3 regions of the Arthrobacter sp. Dra40 genome follow, and region 3 is predicted to be linked to each of the others. Evidence: riboswitches for the same ligand, from Rfam matches in the RefSeq annotation. Region 3 holds a riboswitch; each other region holds the start of a gene.
What was found. Region 3 has a riboswitch for cyclic di-AMP ahead of AC5RWT_RS12520 (M23 family metallopeptidase). Riboswitches for the same ligand answer to the same signal wherever they lie in the genome.
Positions count from the first base shown of each region.

Region 1: another riboswitch for cyclic di-AMP. It lies ahead of AC5RWT_RS26285 (NlpC/P60 family protein); the one in region 3 lies ahead of AC5RWT_RS12520 (M23 family metallopeptidase).
Region 2: another riboswitch for cyclic di-AMP. It lies ahead of AC5RWT_RS00185 (M23 family metallopeptidase); the one in region 3 lies ahead of AC5RWT_RS12520 (M23 family metallopeptidase).

Region 1 covers NZ_JBNHHB010000120.1:13,820-15,895, reverse strand. The annotation lists gene AC5RWT_RS26285 (NlpC/P60 family protein) at 1-800, opposite strand, end outside; cyclic di-AMP (ydaO/yuaA leader) riboswitch at 805-978, opposite strand; gene AC5RWT_RS26280 (C40 family peptidase) at 1,346-2,076, opposite strand, start outside.
Region 2 covers NZ_JBNHHB010000001.1:39,098-46,323, reverse strand. The annotation lists gene AC5RWT_RS00215 (pyridoxamine 5'-phosphate oxidase family protein) at 1-10, shown strand, start outside; gene AC5RWT_RS00210 (FMN reductase) at 110-733, opposite strand; gene AC5RWT_RS00205 (FAD-binding dehydrogenase) at 904-2,691, opposite strand; gene AC5RWT_RS00200 (hypothetical protein) at 2,853-3,044, shown strand; gene AC5RWT_RS00195 (GlcG/HbpS family heme-binding protein) at 3,078-3,479, shown strand; gene AC5RWT_RS00190 (HNH endonuclease) at 3,572-4,186, shown strand; cyclic di-AMP (ydaO/yuaA leader) riboswitch at 4,383-4,556, shown strand; gene AC5RWT_RS00185 (M23 family metallopeptidase) at 4,560-5,465, shown strand; gene AC5RWT_RS00180 (aldo/keto reductase) at 5,588-6,532, opposite strand; gene AC5RWT_RS00175 (very short patch repair endonuclease) at 6,740-7,168, shown strand.
Region 3 covers NZ_JBNHHB010000023.1:16,187-23,412, reverse strand. The annotation lists gene AC5RWT_RS12555 (helicase-associated domain-containing protein) at 1-443, opposite strand, end outside; gene AC5RWT_RS12550 (hypothetical protein) at 520-774, opposite strand; gene AC5RWT_RS12545 (cold-shock protein) at 1,005-1,388, shown strand; gene AC5RWT_RS12540 (DUF3027 domain-containing protein) at 1,398-2,165, shown strand; gene AC5RWT_RS12535 (MFS transporter) at 2,215-3,480, shown strand; gene serC (phosphoserine transaminase) at 3,565-4,698, opposite strand; gene AC5RWT_RS12525 (iron-dependent transcriptional repressor DtxR) at 4,947-5,642, shown strand; cyclic di-AMP (ydaO/yuaA leader) riboswitch at 5,741-5,954, shown strand; gene AC5RWT_RS12520 (M23 family metallopeptidase) at 5,958-6,725, shown strand; cyclic di-AMP (ydaO/yuaA leader) riboswitch at 6,843-7,016, shown strand; gene AC5RWT_RS12515 (NlpC/P60 family protein) at 7,020-7,226, shown strand, end outside.

The sequences.
Region 1 (2,076 bases), on a different contig from region 3:
TAGTTGACGCGAATAGCCACGTAGCCGGATCCGACGTTGGCGCTGGCCAGTGCGGTGGTGTAGCCGGTCCAGCCGCCGTGGATGGCCTGGCCGTTGCCCACATAAATGGCGATGTGAGCAACCCCGGCGCCGCCGTCGGCGTAGTACAGCAGATCGCCCGGCTGCGGGGTGGAGACCTGCGTGCCGTAGCTGAAGAACTGAGCGGGAGCCAGGTCACCCACCGAGTGGCCGGCAGCGCGCAGGGCCTTCTCCACCATGGCGGTGCAGTCCTGCGAGATGCCGATCTGGCTGTAGGCGGAGGAGACCAAGGTGGAGGCCGCGCCACTGGCGGATGCTGCGGCCTTGGCCGGGGCTGCCTGCACGGCAGGCGCAGCGGCGGCCTTGGCCGGGGCTGCCGGAGCGGCGGCTTCCTGGACGGTGGCTGGGGCCGCAGCGGGGGCTTCCGCGGCGATCGGGGCCACTTCCTCGGCCACGGTTTCGACAACAGGCTCCGGCTCCGGCTTCGGCGCCGGAGTGGACGTGATGTCGGGACGCGAGAAGGTCAGTTCGACCGCACTTGACGCCTGTACCGTGTCCATCTGCACGCGGCTGGGAACGGAAACAGTGGAGGCGGTACGTTCGATGGTTGCTGACTGCGCGGGAACCCCGGCGGTCAGGGCCAATCCGGACGCGGCAGCGATCACGGCTGCCGAGCGACCCATGGATCCGGCATTGGACGAGACGGCTTTGGAAATCGTCTCCAGCGGGTTGGTGCGGACGGAAACGGCGCGGTGGCGCCCCGTAGCGGTGTTATTGAACACGTTAAAGGCCTCTCCCAATGCCTGCGAGGTGAGCTGTCGGATTCGGATGGGAGTGCATCCGGTCGCAGTGCTCCCCGGCAAGGCCTGAGAGCACCTACGACTTAACCCCAAGGATTCTGTTAAGAACCCGAAATGTGGTTCCCCCGCCTCTGCCCGCGAAGTGTAGCGAACGGACTCCGGACGGTGGCAGAGCTCGGCAATCCACCCGGAGGTGCCAGCCGTCTGACAGCTGGCACGCGTTTGAGCGTATACGATGAACCGCCGATTGTCACATTCTGATCACGGAACGGTGATCTTTAGATCACGGAACCCACGGCGGCCGGCTGTGCGGCTGTTGTTACGGGCGGTTTGCGGGGCCCGGCAGCCGCTTAAACGCCGCAGCCACCTAAACATCGCAGCCACCTAAACGCGGCCACCACCTAAACGCCGCAGCCGCTTAAACGCGGCCACCACTTAAACGCCGCAGCCGCTTAAACGCGGCCACCACTTAAACGCCGCAGCGCGCCCCAAAGGACGCGCTGCGGGAAAGGCCGTGACGAAAGGTTTTAGCCTGCCGGACGGATGAAGACCGGACCGGAGCCGATGTATGCGCTGGCCAAGACGGTGCTGTAGCCCGTCCAGCCGCCGTGAACGGCCTGGCCGTTGCCGACGTAGATGGCAACGTGAGGCACGCCGGCGCCGGCGTTGGCGTAGTAAATGATGTCGCCCGGCTGAGGGGTGGAAACCTGCGTGCCGTAGGCGAAGAACTGCGCCGGGGCGAGGTCTCCCACCGCGAAGCCCGCCGCGCGCAGGGCATTTTCGACCAGTGCAGTGCAGTCCTGGCTGACACCGATCTGGCCGTAGGCAGAAGCGACGATGGCGCCGGCAACACCGCTGGCGGCAGCTTCGCCGACCTTTTTGTCTGCTGTTTTGGCGGTCTTGCCCTCGTTCGATCCGGCAGCATTGCCGGTCGTCGTCGTCGGGTTGATCTCGTTTGATACGGCCTGGACAACGGCCTCGGGCGCCGGGGTGGACGTGATCCCGGCACGTTCGAAGGTCAGTTTCACGGCTGCGGAGGCCTGCACGGCTTCCACCTGCACGCGGGCCGGGGCTTCGACGCCGCGGTCAACGCTGACCGCCTGGGCAGGCATGGTACCGGTCAGAACCAGACCGGTAGCGGCGGCGATCACGGCACCTTGGCGTCCAACGGTTCCCGCATTCGCGGTAACAGCCTTGGAAATCGTCTCAAGCGGGCTCGTGCGGACAGGGGTCGCACGATGGCGGCCCGCAGTAATGC
Region 2 (7,226 bases), on a different contig from region 3:
ACGCTTTTAGCTCTCGGGTTCGGCCCGTCCGGGGGCGCTCAGCAAGCGCTGGTGCGCCTGCGGCCAACCCCTGACCGGGCCGTCGTCGGGCTCAGTGGTGGACGCTGGCTCAGTGGCCGACGCTGGCGAGGATCTCCTCGAAGCTCTTGGACTCGACGCCGCCGCGGCCGCGCTCTGTTACCGGAGCACCCTGCACCAGATCAACCAGTTCGGCAGCCGCACGGTCCGAACGCTCGGACAGTCCGCCGGTACCGGTCTCGCCTGCGCCCCAGTCTTCCGGTGCGGCGAAGACTGTGGTCTGCGCGGTCCGCGCCCGGAGGTAGCTGAACAGCGGGCGGACGGCGTAGTCCAGCGCCAGCGAGTGCCGGGCGCTGCCGCCGGTGGCACCCATCAGCACCGGCTTGCCGGCGAGCGCGCGCGGTTCGACCACATCGAAGAAGGACTTGAACAGGCCGCTGTAGGAAGCGCTGAAGACGGGAGTCACTACGATCAGCGCATCCGCCGCAACGGTCGCCTTAAGCACCTCATCCAGCTTAGGCGCCGCGTAACCGGTCACCATGTTGTTGGCGATATCCACCGCGTAATCGCGCAACTCCACCATGTGGATCTCGGCTTCAACGCCCTGCAACCGGAACTGGTCCACCGTGGAGGCAGCCAACTGGTCGGCCAGCATCCGGCTGGAGGACGGTACGCCGAGTCCGGCTGAAATGACTACGATCTTGCGTTCTGACACTGCGGGTCTCCTTGGTAGTTCATGCAATTGCATCTACAAGGAAAACCCGTGTTCGGTCCGGTTTATTCCGGCCGCCTTGTGGCCTCCGTCTCACCGGCCTGGCGCGGCCGAGGGACGGCCAGAACAGGCGAAGCTGCCGGTGCGTCGGGAACCGGCCGGGCACGACTGCCTCAGGAGCCGGCGGCGCGGCCGGCGGCGCGACCGCTGAAGAGGCAGCCGCCCAGGAAAGTGCCTTCCAGCGAACGGTAGCCGTGCATGCCGCCGCCGCCAAACCCTGCAGCCTCCCCGGCGGCGTACAGTCCGGGAACCGGCTGCCCGTACGCCGTCAGCACGCGTGACTGCAGGTTCGTTTCCAGTCCGCCGAGTGTCTTGCGGGTCAGCACCGAAAGCCGCACTGCAATCATCGGCCCGGCATCGGGATCCAGCAATCGGTGCGGCTTGGCCGTGCGCACCAGCTTGTCGCCCAGGTAGCGCCTCGCCGCGCGGATGGCCATCACCTGCGCGTCCTTGCCGTAGGCATTTTCCACCTCGCGGTCCCGCGCCAGGATCTCGGCCTCGACCTGGGCCGGGTCCAGCATCGGACCGTCCCGGTGTTCACTGAACGCCGGCAGCACGGGTTCGGCGGGCATCGCCGCGTCGGGCCGCCCGTCCCGGGAATCTCCGGCAGTGGCCAACCCATCCGATTCGCCGAGCGGGTGATTCCGCACCAGCTCGTTCATTTTGGCCACCAGCTCCGACACGGTGTCCGCCTGCAGGAAGTCCACGCCGTGGTCCAAAAAGGCCTGCACGGGTACGGGCACGTCCGTGGTCGCCCGCTTGAGCACTTCCCGCACCGACTTGCCGGTCAGGTCCGGGTTCTGTTCCGAGCCGGAGAGCGCGAACTCCTTCTCGATGATCCTCTTGTTCAGGATGAACCAGCTGTAATCGTGCCCGGTGGAACGCAGGTGGGCTAGCGTGCCCAGAGTGTCGAATCCGGGAAACAGCGGCGCCGGCAGCCGCTTGCCGGTTGCATCCAGCCAGAGCGAGCTGGGGCCGGGCAGAATCCGGATGCCGTGCCGGGTCCAGACCGGATCCCAATTCCTGATCCCCTCCACGTAGTGCCACATCCGGTCCGGGTTGATCACCCGCCCACCGGCCGCCTGCGCAATGCCGAGCATCCGCCCGTCCACGTATTCGGGTACGCCGGCGACCATGTCCCCGGGCGGTGTGCCCAGACGCTGCGGCCAGTTCCGCCGCACCTCGTCCAGATCCGCCCCGATTCCGCCGGAGGTCACCACGACGGCACCGGCCGGGTATTCGAATTCCCCCACCACAGTGCGTGAGGACGCGCGGCCGCGCTCCGCCGTGGTTGGTTCCAGGATGCTGCCGCGCACTCCGGTGACCGCGTCGTCTTGTGTGAGCAGCCCGTCCACCCGGTGCCGGAAGGCGAAGGTGACCAGTCCGGCGTCGGCCGCTTCCCGCACCCGGCGCGCGAACGGTTCCACGATGCCGGGACCGGTCCCCCACGTGATGTGGAAGCGGGGCACCGAATTGCCCGGGCCGCTCGCTTCGTAGCCGCCGCGTTCGGCCCAACCGACCACCGGGAAGATCCGGTGTCCGCGCTCGCGCAGCCACGCCCGCTTCTCGCCCGCGGCGAAGTTCACGTAGGCCTCGGCCCAGCGGCGTGGCCAATAGTCCTCCGGCCGGTCGAAGCCGGCGGTGCCCAGCCAGTCCTGCCAGGCCAGCTCGACCGAATCCTTGACGCCCAGCCTCCGCTGTTCCGGCGAATCCACCAGAAACAGGCCGCCGAAGCTCCACCAGGCCTGGCCGCCCAGATTCGCTTCCGATTCCTGATCCACCAGCAGCACGTGGCGCCCGGCCTCGGTCAATTCGGCGGTGGCGACCAGCCCCGAGAGCCCGGCACCCACCACGATGACATCCGCGCCCACTATCCGGCCTGCCGCTGCGTTCGCACCCATGGGGTCCACCCTTGCGGATGGCGTTCGGGCCCACAAGGGGGCCGGGCGGAATTCGCGGGGTCGAGGGCGGGGAGATCCAACCCTAGCCAGCCCGGCGCCTCGAGGTCTACGGTGGCTCCTATCCACCCCTTGGCTCCGGTCCGGATCAGAGAGGATCCTCCATGAGCAGCAATCGAGCGGTCGCTTACAAGGAAACCGGCAAGGTCGAAGTGAGCGGTCGTGACAGGGTGCAGATCGCCAAGACGGTCAATCCGTCAGCCCTTCCCGTGGGGGATGCACCGAAGGGCTACGCGGAGTTCGGCGCCGGAGTCGCCACCCAGTGCGTGCTCAATCGCCACGATGACATCAAATAGGACCGCCCCGCGGCCTTCGATCAAGGAGGAAACATGGACACTGTCACTCTGGAAGATGCGCGCCGGGTCATTGCCGCCGCGGAGGCCAAGGCAGCGGAGATCGGCCAGCCGATGAACATTGCCGTGGCCGACGCCGGTGGGAACCTGGTCTCGCATGTGCGGATGGACGGGGCTTGGCTGGGCAGCATCGACATCTCGATCAACAAGGCCTTCACATCCCGGGCATTCGACATCCAGACCAAGGACCTGGGCGACAACGCCCAGCCGGGCAATCAGTTCTACGGTATCCACGCCAGCAACCACGGACGGATCATGATCTTCGCCGGCGGCCTTCCGCTTTCCCGCGACGGCCAGGTGGTGGGGTCGATTGGCGTCAGCGGCGGCTCCGGCGAGCAGGACCAGTCCGTGGCCGAGGCTGGAGCGGCCGCGTTGTAGGCGGGGCTGGTTCGGGCGAGGAATTCACAGGGTGCCTCGGCTAGCCTAGGCGGCGGATGGACTGGCGGAGCTGGGGGACTTCGGATGGGCAGATGTCTGAACTGGGGATGATCTACTGGTCGCGGCGGATCACGCTGTGGGCCTTGGTCGCGGCCTTGGCGTGGCTGGCCTATGCAGTGGTCTCGGCGCTCCTGGGTACCGAGCTGCTGCAAGGGATCCGGCAGCTTTTCACGGGCGGCGCCCCCGCGGCGTTACTCCAGGCGGCTTGGCCTGTGCTGGGCTGGATCGGAGCGCCTGTCCTTGTCTTGGTGGCAGTCGCCGTTGCCGTACGCATCCGCCGCTCCCGCGATGTGCGCCGCAGGGATCCGCTGCGCACATTTAACCGGCAGCAACGCCGCGAAGGGCTGGCGCGTGCCGGCGGCCAGTGCGAACTGGAGGTTGGGCCGCACCGCCGTTGCCCCAACCCGGCCACCACCGGCGACCACTTCTTCCCTTGGAAGAAAGGCGGGGCCACCGTGATGACCAATTTCGTGGCGGCCTGCGCAAGCTGCGACCGGCGCAAGGGCACATCGATTCCCTCGCCACAGTCCCGGCAGCAGCTGGAGGAACGGCGGCGCAGCTACTTTCCGGCCGGCGTTCCGGTTCAGGCCGGCGAGCGCAATGAGATTTCCGGCCGCACGCACACAGCTGCCTGGTTGATGGGCTGAGCTACCGCTACTGGCGGTCAGACCGGCGGCCTGGACGTTGGGCGCCCCGTACCCGCTCGCAACCCTGCCGCACTCCGGGTGATAAGGAACACGGATAACGAAGTTGTAACACCGCGTGTCGCTCCCGTAAATTGGATGGTGTTCCTACTATGAAGGTGGGCGCCCGGTCCGCCCGTCGAACCCTGCCGGCGGACCGTAAGATATCGAGCTTTATGTCGAAGGCAGGGGCGGAGGAACCACGTACGGTGCTTGGGGGCACCATGGGGTGAAGTCCTCAGAGGCAGGCCGGCTTCCCGCGGCTATGCCGGCAGGACCGAGTGAACTCTCGCTCGAATCCGACAGCTAACTTCGCAGGCGCATGAGAGGAATACCTGTGAACACCCCTGTCCGCGGTCGTCGCCGTTCCGACACCCGTACGTCTCCCCTTTCCCTGATCTCTCGCGCTTTCGGCGAGCCCGAAGGCCGCCGCCGCGCAGAAGCGCCCGCCGCGGCTCACGCGGTTGCCCGCAAGGCAGGCATTGCGGCCGCAACAGCCGGCATGCTGGCCGTGATTGCCATCCCGGTCGCCCATGCAGGTGGCGCGGACGAGTTGGTTCGCGCCGATCGCGTGTCCAGCAACAGTGCGGTCAGCGTCCAAGCCACCAAGGATGCCGACCTTCGGTTCGACCGGCCCTGGGCCGCCAGCAAGGCCGCCCAGGAAGAGATCAAGGTTGCCGCCGCGTCCGCCGAGAAGAAGAAGGCGGCAGCGGACAAGAAGGCCGCAGCCGATCAGAAGGCCGCAGCGGACAAGAAGGCAAAGGCCCAGGCTGCCGCCAAGAAGAAGGCAGCCGCCATCGCTGCAGCGAAGAAGGCGGACGCAGCCAAGGCCAAGACCGCCGGCTTCGCGACCGGCAGCCTGAAGGCCCCCATTCCACACATGAAACAGACTTCCGGCTTCGGCTACCGCCTGAATCCGATCACCGGCGCGGCCGGCGAACTGCACACCGGCATCGACTACGCGATGGGCTGCGGCACCCCGGTCAACGCTTCCGACGGCGGCAAGGTGGTTGAGGCCGGCTGGCAGGTCGGCGGCGGCGGAAACCGCATTGTGGTCGAGCACCGCGGCGGCTTGAAGACCACCTACAACCACCTGCAGTCCATCGGCGTTTCGCTGGGCCAGAAGGTTGCCCAGGGCGAGCGCATCGGCGAGCTGGGCACCACCGGCAACTCCACCGGCTGCCACCTGCACTTCGAGGTTGTGAAGGACGGCCAGACCGTGGATCCGGCAGGCTGGCTCTAAACCCCACAGCAACGACGGCGGAGCTTCCGCTACCTGACGGCGATGCCCACCCCGGTGAACTGATCACAGGCGGTGGGCATCGCCGTCGCTCGTTTGAGAGTCGCTCGCTTGAGGAGGAGTGCTCAGGCGAAGGACTGCGACGCTTGGTCCAAGGCGGAAACCTCGTCGGCGGTCAGCTGCACATCCGCGGCAGCCATCAGATCCGGCAACTGCTGCGGCGTCCGGGCGCTGGCCAGCGGCGCGGTGATGCCTGGCTTGCTGAGCAGCCAGGCGAGCGCCGCCGTCGTGATGGAGATCCCGCGGGAGGAGGCGACCGTTTCCACGGCGTCCACCACTGCAAAGCCCTTGGCGGTGAGGTAATTCCCCAACATGCCGCCGCGCGCGCTGGCCTCGGCATCGTCGGTGCTGTGGTACTTGCCGGTTAGGAAGCCTGCGGCCAGGGAGAGGTAGGGGAAGACCGAGAGGTTGTGCTCCCGAGCCAACGGCGCATAACCCTGCTCGTAGTCCTTGCGGGCCACCAGGTTGTAGTGCGGCTGCAGCGCCACAGGCAGCGCGAATCCGTTTTGCTGGGCGATGGTGATCCACTCCGCGATCCGCTCCGGGGGCAGGTTGGACAGCCCGATCTGGCGGACTTTGCCCTCCTTGACCAGGGCGTCGAAGGCCGCGGCCGCCTCGATGAGCGGCGTGCCCTCGTCGTCGTAATGGGCGTAGTAAAGGTCTATGTGATCCGTGCCCAGCCGCTGTAGCGAAGCCTCCGCGGCGGCAGCGATGTTCACCGCCGACAGGCCCTGAAGCTCCGGGTGTCCACCGACTTTGGTGGCGATGACCACCGAATCACGGTTCTTCCGCTCGGCCATCCAGCGGCCAATGATGTATTCGGACTCGCCGCCAGTGTTTCCCGGAACCCAGGAGGAGTAGCTGTCCGCGGTGTCTATGAAATTGCCGCCTGCATCGGCGAAGGCATCCAGTACCTGCTGCGAGCCGGGCTCGTCGGAGGTCCAGCCGAAGGTGTTGCCGCCCAAAGCGAGCGGGAAAATCTTGAGGTCCGAAGTGCCGATCAAGCGCATCGAGAGTCCTTTCGAAAGGGAAGGGCGGCGGATCTTCGCCCGCCGCTTCAGCGTTTAAGGATAGTGTGGCGGCTGCCGTTCCGGTCGCGAATGAGAGCGCAGTCACGCGCAAAACTTCACGTTTCTTGGGCCGGCGCCCCAGTCCGGTCGCCAAACCTGCGGTGGATGGCCTCCGGCTCCTTTGTCCGTGCAACCTAGACTTAATCCATGGCTGACTCGCTGACCCCACTGCAGCGCAGCGCCAATATGGCCAAGATCCGCGGCAAAAACACCAAACCAGAGTTGCTGGTCCGGAAGCTGCTGCATGCCAGGGGTTACCGCTACCGCCTGCACGGCAGCGCCGGGAGCCAGAAGCTGCCCGGCAAACCGGATCTGGTGTTCGCGGGGCGCCGCAAGGTCATCTTCGTCAACGGCTGCTTCTGGCATGCCCACGACTGCAGGGTCGGCCAGCATGCACCTAAGTCCAACGCCGAGTTCTGGGATGCCAAACGCTCCCGGACGGCGGCCCGAGACAAGGTCCAGGAGGCGGCGCTGCAGGAGGCCGGCTGGCAGGTCCTCACCGTGTGGGAGTGTGAGTTCAAGAAGGCTGGCGATCTGGCTGCCCTCGAGGATCGGCTGGTGGAGTTTCTGGGTTGAACAGGCTCGTGGACCGGCGGTTGTGACACGATAGTCCCGCGCAATCCCGCACATCCAA
Region 3 (7,226 bases):
GCCAGGCTGGCCACCGGGAGGTAGGCCGGGGGCAGCGGGAGGCCCCCGCCGTCGTCGGCCGGAAAAGCATGGTTGTCAGATGAGGGCAGTTCCACGCGCACCAGCAGCGCGAGGTCCCGCAGGCGGTCCAGATACGAGTCCAGATCCTGCCGGACGGGTGAGTCCGCCTGCGGCACCAGCAGGGGCCGAAGGGAGCGGGCGTCGGCGGCGCGGCCGGCATCAACATCGGTGCTGAGCACCACTGCCTCAAGCACTTCCAGCTCAGGCCGGGAGAGGTTCTCCAGCACCCGCTGGAGGCTGATCCGGGTACAGGCCCGGGCGGCTAGCGCGGAAAAGTCCGGGACGGGCGGCAGGCAGAGGTCCGGCCGGGCGCTGAACAGCTGGCGCAGCTCGGCGTCGCTGCGGGCGGCCAACTGGCCGGCCAAGGCACGGATGGAGGACACCGGATTAACGTTACCCCGCAGCACTGCGGCCGACGCCGCCGGCGGCGAACCGCCTCCACCGGCTCCGGCGGTGCGGCTAGCTGCTGCGGCGGCGCCGGATGCTGCCGGCCAGCAGCACTACCATCAACACGAAGGCGATAGGGAAGCAGAACCACGCCAGCCCCATGAAACCGGTCCACACCGTGGTTCCGGTCATGGCGCCTGCCAGAACGACGCCCAGGCTGCCCAACCCTGCCAGCAGTAGAACGACGGCCGAAAAGACCAGCACGCGGTGCAGCGCACCCGACTCGGCGGGGCGGGGCGCGTTCTGGGCGGGGACGGTTCCGGACATGGCACCAGATTAACGCCCGGCCGTGCCGCGGCCCAATCCCGCCCACAAGCCGGCAGCGGAAACGGCCGCGGACCGCACTCCGCCGTCGGCGGAACAAGCTAATCTAGAGACAGACTTTCCCCGCCACGCCGCGGCCGCACCTGCGGCCGGTGTACTGCCGGCGGGGCACATGGTAAGAACGCAGCAGCGGGCGGTACCGCCGCAACATTAAGCAGAACGAGGTAAGCAAAGTGCCCATCGGCAAAGTCAAGTGGTTCGACACGGAAAAAGGCTTCGGGTTCCTGGCCAGCGAAGACGGCCAGGAAGTGTTCCTGCATGCTTCTGCGCTGCCGGCCGGCGTCAAGGACGTGAAGGCGGGAACGCGGATGGAGTACGGCATCGCCGACGGCCGCCGCGGCCCGTCCGCACTGTCCGCACGCATCCTCGACGCGGCTCCCTCGGTGGTGCGCGCAACGCGTAAGCCGGCCGAGGACATGGCCGTCATCACCGAAGACCTGATCAAGCTGCTGGACGGCATCTCCAACGGCCTGCGCAAGGGCCGCTATCCGGAGCGCTCCCACGCGTCCAAGGTTGCTGCGGTGCTCCGCCGTGTAGCCGACGACCTGGACGCCTAAGCGGACTTGATGACTGAAAACCTGATCGACTCCGACGCTGAAACCGCGCCCGTGGAGCAGCCCGTCGCCGGTGGGTCCGAGGCCGAGGCTGCGCCCCGGCGTCGTGCTGCGCGCCGCACCGCCAAACTGGACCTAGTCCTGGCCGCCGCGGTCGACCGTGCCCGGGAGGGCGTGCTGGAGATTGCCCCGTCCGAACAAATCGGTGCGCACGTCGGCAGCTATGCCGACGGCGACCGCCTCGTCACCCACCGGTTCGAGGCGAAGCTGGCGGGCTATGCGGGCTGGCAGTGGTATGCCACGTTGGCCCGGGTCCCCCGCGGCAAGGAGGCCACGGTCTGCGAAGTGGGACTGCTCCCGTCCGAGAAATCGTTGCTGGCTCCCGAGTGGGTGCCCTGGGCGGACCGGGTGCGGCCTGAAGAGGTGGCAGCTGCGGCGGAAGCGGAGGCGGCCGAGGCAGCAGAGGCGGCCCAGACGCCGGAGGGTGCCGAGCCGGCTGCTGCGGGGTCCGAGGCACAGGAAGGCGCCGAGGCGGCTCCCGCAACGGACATGGCGGAGGACCTCTCCGAGACTGCGGGCCGTGACGGGGCCGCGGGCGACGAAGCCGTTGCAACCGCGGACGAGGACGCAGCGGACGAGGCGGCCCCTGCAACCGCGGACGAGCACGCAGCGGACGAGGCGGCCCCCGCAGCCGAGGCGGCTGCTGCTCCCGTTGGCGAGAATCTGACAGAGGCAGCCGAAAGCGGCGCGACCGAGGATTTCACCAAAACCACGTCCTGACGTGACCGATCGACGAGGCAGGTTCTGCAGCCGGAAGGGGCGGTAAAGCGTGTTTCGTTCCCTGAGGCTGTTCAATTACCGGATCTGGTTCATCGGCGCGCTGATCTCCAACGTCGGCACGTGGATGCAGCGAACGGCCCAGGACTGGCTGGTTTACGACATCCTCACCGAGCAGGACGCCGCCGCCATGGGCATTGTGATGGCGCTGCAGATGGGGCCGCAGCTGGTGATGGCCCCGTGGGCCGGGCTGATTGCCGACCGGTTCGACCGGCAAAAGCTGCTGATGGCCACGCAGATTTCAATGGCCGTGCTGGGCCTTGCGCTGGGCTTGATGGTGATCGCGGACGTGGCTCAGCTGTGGCACGTGTATGCCTTTGCCCTGGCATTGGGCATGGTGACGGCGGTGGATGCGCCGGCGCGGCAGACTTTCGTCTCGGACGTGGTCCGCGACGACTACCTGCCCAACGCGGTGGCGCTGAACAGTACCTCGTTCAACCTGGCCAGAATGATCGGTCCGGCCATTGCCGGCGTGCTGACCGTAGCCATCGGGCCGGGCCCGGTGTTCCTGATCAACACCGCCACGTTCGCGGCGATGATCGCGGCGCTGCTGGCCATCCGCAGGCAGGAACTCCACCCGCGGCAGAAGGTGGCCAAGGGCCGCGGCCAGATCCGCGAGGGCTTCCGGTATGTGAAGGACCGGCCGGATCTGGTGGTGGTGCTGGCCGCCATCTTTATCATCGGCACCTTCGGCCTGAATTTCTCCGTTTTCGTGGCGTCCATGGCGCGCACCGAATTCGGCGGCCATGCCGGTGACTTCGGTGTGCTCTCCTCGGTGATGGCGGCCGGTTCGGTGACCGGGTCGCTGCTCAGTGCGCGCCGGGACAGGCCGCGGCTGCGCTATGTCTTTGGCGCGTCGCTGGCCTTCGGCGTTGCCTGCACGGCGGCGGGACTGGCCCCGACGGTCTGGCTCTTCGGGCTGGCGCTGGTGCCGGTGGGGGCAGCGGCCATCACCATCATGACCAGCGCCAATGCGTATGTGCAGACCACCACCGACCCGATGATGCGTGGACGCGTCATGTCCTTGTACATGGCCATCCTGATGGGCGGGACCCCGATCGGTGCCCCATTGGTCGGCTTGGTGTCCAATAGCTTCGGCCCGCGCTGGGGGCTTGGGGTGGCGGCGTTGTCCGGTGTGGCCGCCGCCGCCGTAGGGATTGTGTGGGCCTGGCGCGCGCACCACATGCGGTTGCGGTTCGACCGCTCGGCCCGGCGGAAGCTGAGCATTACCTATGGCGTGCCGGACCGGCCGGTCTAAGCGGCGGCCGGTACGGACCCAAAAGAATAAGGTCCGGCTCCCCGCGATCGGGAAGCCGGACCCTATCGAGGTACGGTGCGGGGCTTAGCCCTGCAGACGGTCCACCACGTAATCGATGCAGGCGAGCAAGGCGCTGACGTCTTCCGGATCGACCGCGACGAAGGTGGCGATCCGCAACTGGTTGCGGCCAAGCTTGCGGTACGGTTCCACATCCACCACGCCGTTGGCGCGCAGCACCTTGGCCACGGCCGCGGCATCAACCGACTCGTCGAAGTCGACGGTCGCGATGACGTTCGAGCGGTGCTCCGGGTTGACCACATACGGCGTGGCCAGCGCTGAGGCCTCGGCCCACTGGTACACCCGCCCGGCAGAATCGGCGGTGCGGCCGGAGGCGAAGTCCAGACCGCCGTTGCTGTTCAGCCACTCGATCTGCGCATTGAGCGTGACCAGGGTGGCCAGCGCGGGCGTGTTGTAGGTCTGGTTCTTCAACGAATTGTCGATCGCGGTTTCCAAGTTGAGGAAGTCCGGAATCCAGCGGCCGGTGGCGCCGATCTGGGCCGCGCGTTCGAGTGCCGCGGGGGAGAAGACGCCCAGCCAGAGGCCGCCGTCGGAAGCGAAGTTCTTCTGCGGCGCGAAGTAGTAGACGTCGCTCTGGCTGACGTCCACGGCCAGCCCGCCGGCAGCCGAGGTGGCGTCGATGAGAACCAGGGCGCCGTCGTCGGCACCTTCCACACGCTGCACCGGAGCGGCGACACCGGTGGAGGTTTCATTCTGCGCCCAGGCGTACACATCCACGCCGGCCTCTGCCCGCGGCTCCGGCCGGGAACCGGGCTCCGCGGTGATGATGCTGGATTCGGCCAGGAACGGGGCCTTGTTGGTGGCCGAGGCGAACTTGGAACTGAACTCGCCGAAGGAGAGGTGCTGGGCCTTCTGCTCGACCAGTCCGAACGAGGCGACATCCCAGAATGCCGTGGAGCCGCCGACACCCAGGATGATCTCATAGCCATCCGGAGCCTTGAAGAACTCGCGGAGTCCCTCGCGGACGCTGCCCACCAGGTTTTTAACCGGAGCCTGGCGGTGGGACGTTCCCAGCAGGTTGCTGCCCGCGGCGACCAGCGCGTCGACCTGTTCCGGACGGACCTTGGACGGACCGGCGCCGAAACGCCCGTCCTTCGGGAGCAGGTCGGCGGGAATGCGGATGGACTGGGTATCGCTCATGAATACCTTTCCTGGCGTGGTGGCAGTGATCTCGATGGCAGTTCACCGTTGAACGCCCGTATCATTCTGCCCCAACGCCGGCAGGCGCCGTTAGTTGTAACCGGCAATGTTGCGTGCCACACCGGCGCGTCTACCGGTGGCGAAACTGCCGGTCGTGTAGGGAAAACAGGCTAGGCTGGAGAGGGGCCCCACCCTCATGCCTGCTGCTGGAGCAGCCTTTTCACCGCGCGCCGAGGAGCAAGAAACAATTGACTGATCTCATCGACACCACCGAGATGTACCTGCGCACCATCCTCGAGCTCGAAGAAGAGAACATCGTCGCGCTGCGTGCCCGGATTGCCGAGCGGCTGCGCCATTCCGGCCCCACGGTCTCCCAGACGATCGGCCGGATGGAGCGGGACGGACTGGTAGTGGTCACCGGTGACAGGCATCTGGAACTGACCGAACTGGGCCGGCGCAAGGCAACCGAGGTCATGCGCAAGCACCGGCTGGCCGAGCGGTTGCTTTCGGACGTCATTGGCCTGGACTGGGCCTATGTCCATGACGAGGCCTGCCGCTGGGAACACGTGATGAGCGAGCGGGTGGAACAGCGGCTCTACGATCTGCTGGGCAAGCCGACGGTTTCCCCGTACGGCAACCCGATCCCGGGTTTGGAAGCGCTCGGCGGCCAGCCCGCTCAGGAAACCAGCTTCGGCTTGCTCAACCTGGCACAGGCCATGGGCACTTATACGCCCGATAAGCAGGTCAGCATCATCCGGCTTGCGGAGCCGATCCAAGTGGAGCCGGAACTGCTGATCCAGCTGGAAGAGGGCGGCCTGAAGCCCGGGGCGACACTGCAGTTGGAGACGGCGGGCGAGTACATTTCCGTGCGCGTGCCGGGAATCGAGGGCGCCTTGGAATTGCCTCCGGAAGTCGCTGCCCACATCTTTGTTTCGATGGAATGAAACGTTGCGCCGCGGAATCCCGCGGCGTGGATAACGGATTTATTACTTCCGAGTGATTTTCCGTATAGTTGTGCCGGGCACCGAGACTTCGGTCCCGCACCCTCCGCAAGCCGAACCCTGTCGGCGGGGGAGTGTATCCGTGAGACAGGGGCGGAGGACCCACCAAGCGGCAGTTTGTTCGCTGCCTTGGGGTGAAGCCGCAGCGGGCAAAGCCTCGGTGAATCGTTCCACTGTTGCTCTGTGCGGTGCGGCCGAGTTTTCTCTTGACTCGAATCCGACAGCTAACTTCGCAGGCGCTTTGGGAGAGGTATAGATTTGGCAGGACATAAAGCCTCGGGACGGCGCCGTTTAACCGCCCCGGTCGAGCACCCACGCCCTCGCGCAGCGACAGCCGGACGGCGGCGGGCGCAGCCGGCACCGTCGCCGGTAGCAGCGGCCGCCCGCGACGTCGGCCACAAAACCGCGATTGTCGCCGCCGCCTCCGGCATGGTGCTGACCGTGATGCTCCCGACGACGGCCGGCGCCACAGCCGACGCCCCGCAGGAAGCCCTGGCAACCAGCAGCATTTCCGCGGCCACCGAAGCGCGCCTGACGTTTGAACGGGCCGCGCTGACCAGCAAGTTCGACCCGGACACCAAGCTGAAGCAGGTCATGGTCGCCTCCGGCGGAAGGGCCAAGGCGATCGGCAGCGAGGGAACCCTGTCGCAGCCGATGGACGAGCTGATCAAGACCTCGCCGTTCGGCTACCGGGTCAGCCCCATCACCGGTTACGCCGGAGAGTTGCACACCGGCCAGGACTACGGCGCCCCCTGCGGCACGCCGGTCCATGCCGCGGCCGGCGGCACCGTCGTCGAGGCCGGGTTCCAGGTTGGCGGTGGCGGCAACCGGATTGTGGTGGACCACGGCAACGGCCTGGAGACCACGTACAACCACCTAAGCACCATCGACACAACGGTGGGAACCGCCGTGGCCCGTGGCGAGGTTCTGGGCGAAAGCGGCACCACCGGAGCGTCCACCGGCTGCCATTTGCACTTCGAAGTGATGGTCAACGGCAAACTGGTGGACCCCACCGGCTGGCTCTGACTGACACGCCGTAACCGGAATGTGACTCAGGCACCAAACTGTTATAAGGTTTCACCTGTGCCTGGCATCAACTGCCAGGCACCTTCGGGCGGAATGCCGAATTCTGCCGTCGCCCGAAGTTCGTTCGCACCGAATCGCATGGCAGAAGCGGGGGAACCACTTCCCGGACATCGTAGGACGTCCTTGGGGTAAAGCCGATCAGGACCGGGCCACCAGCCCGGAAACCGGCCGGCCGGATGAACTCCCATCCGAACCCGACAGCTCACCTCGCAGGCATTTGGGAGAGGTACAACCGTGTCCAAGAGCATTACTGCGGGCCGCCACCGTGCGACCCCTGTCCGCACTAGCCCGCTTGAGACGATTTCCAAGGCTGTTTCCGCAAACGCCGGAACTGTTGGACGCCAAGGTGCCGTGATCGCCGCCGCTACCGGCCTGGTTCTGACCGCTGCCATTCCGGCACAGGCCGTCAGTGCCGACCGTAGCGTGGATGCCCCGGCCCGC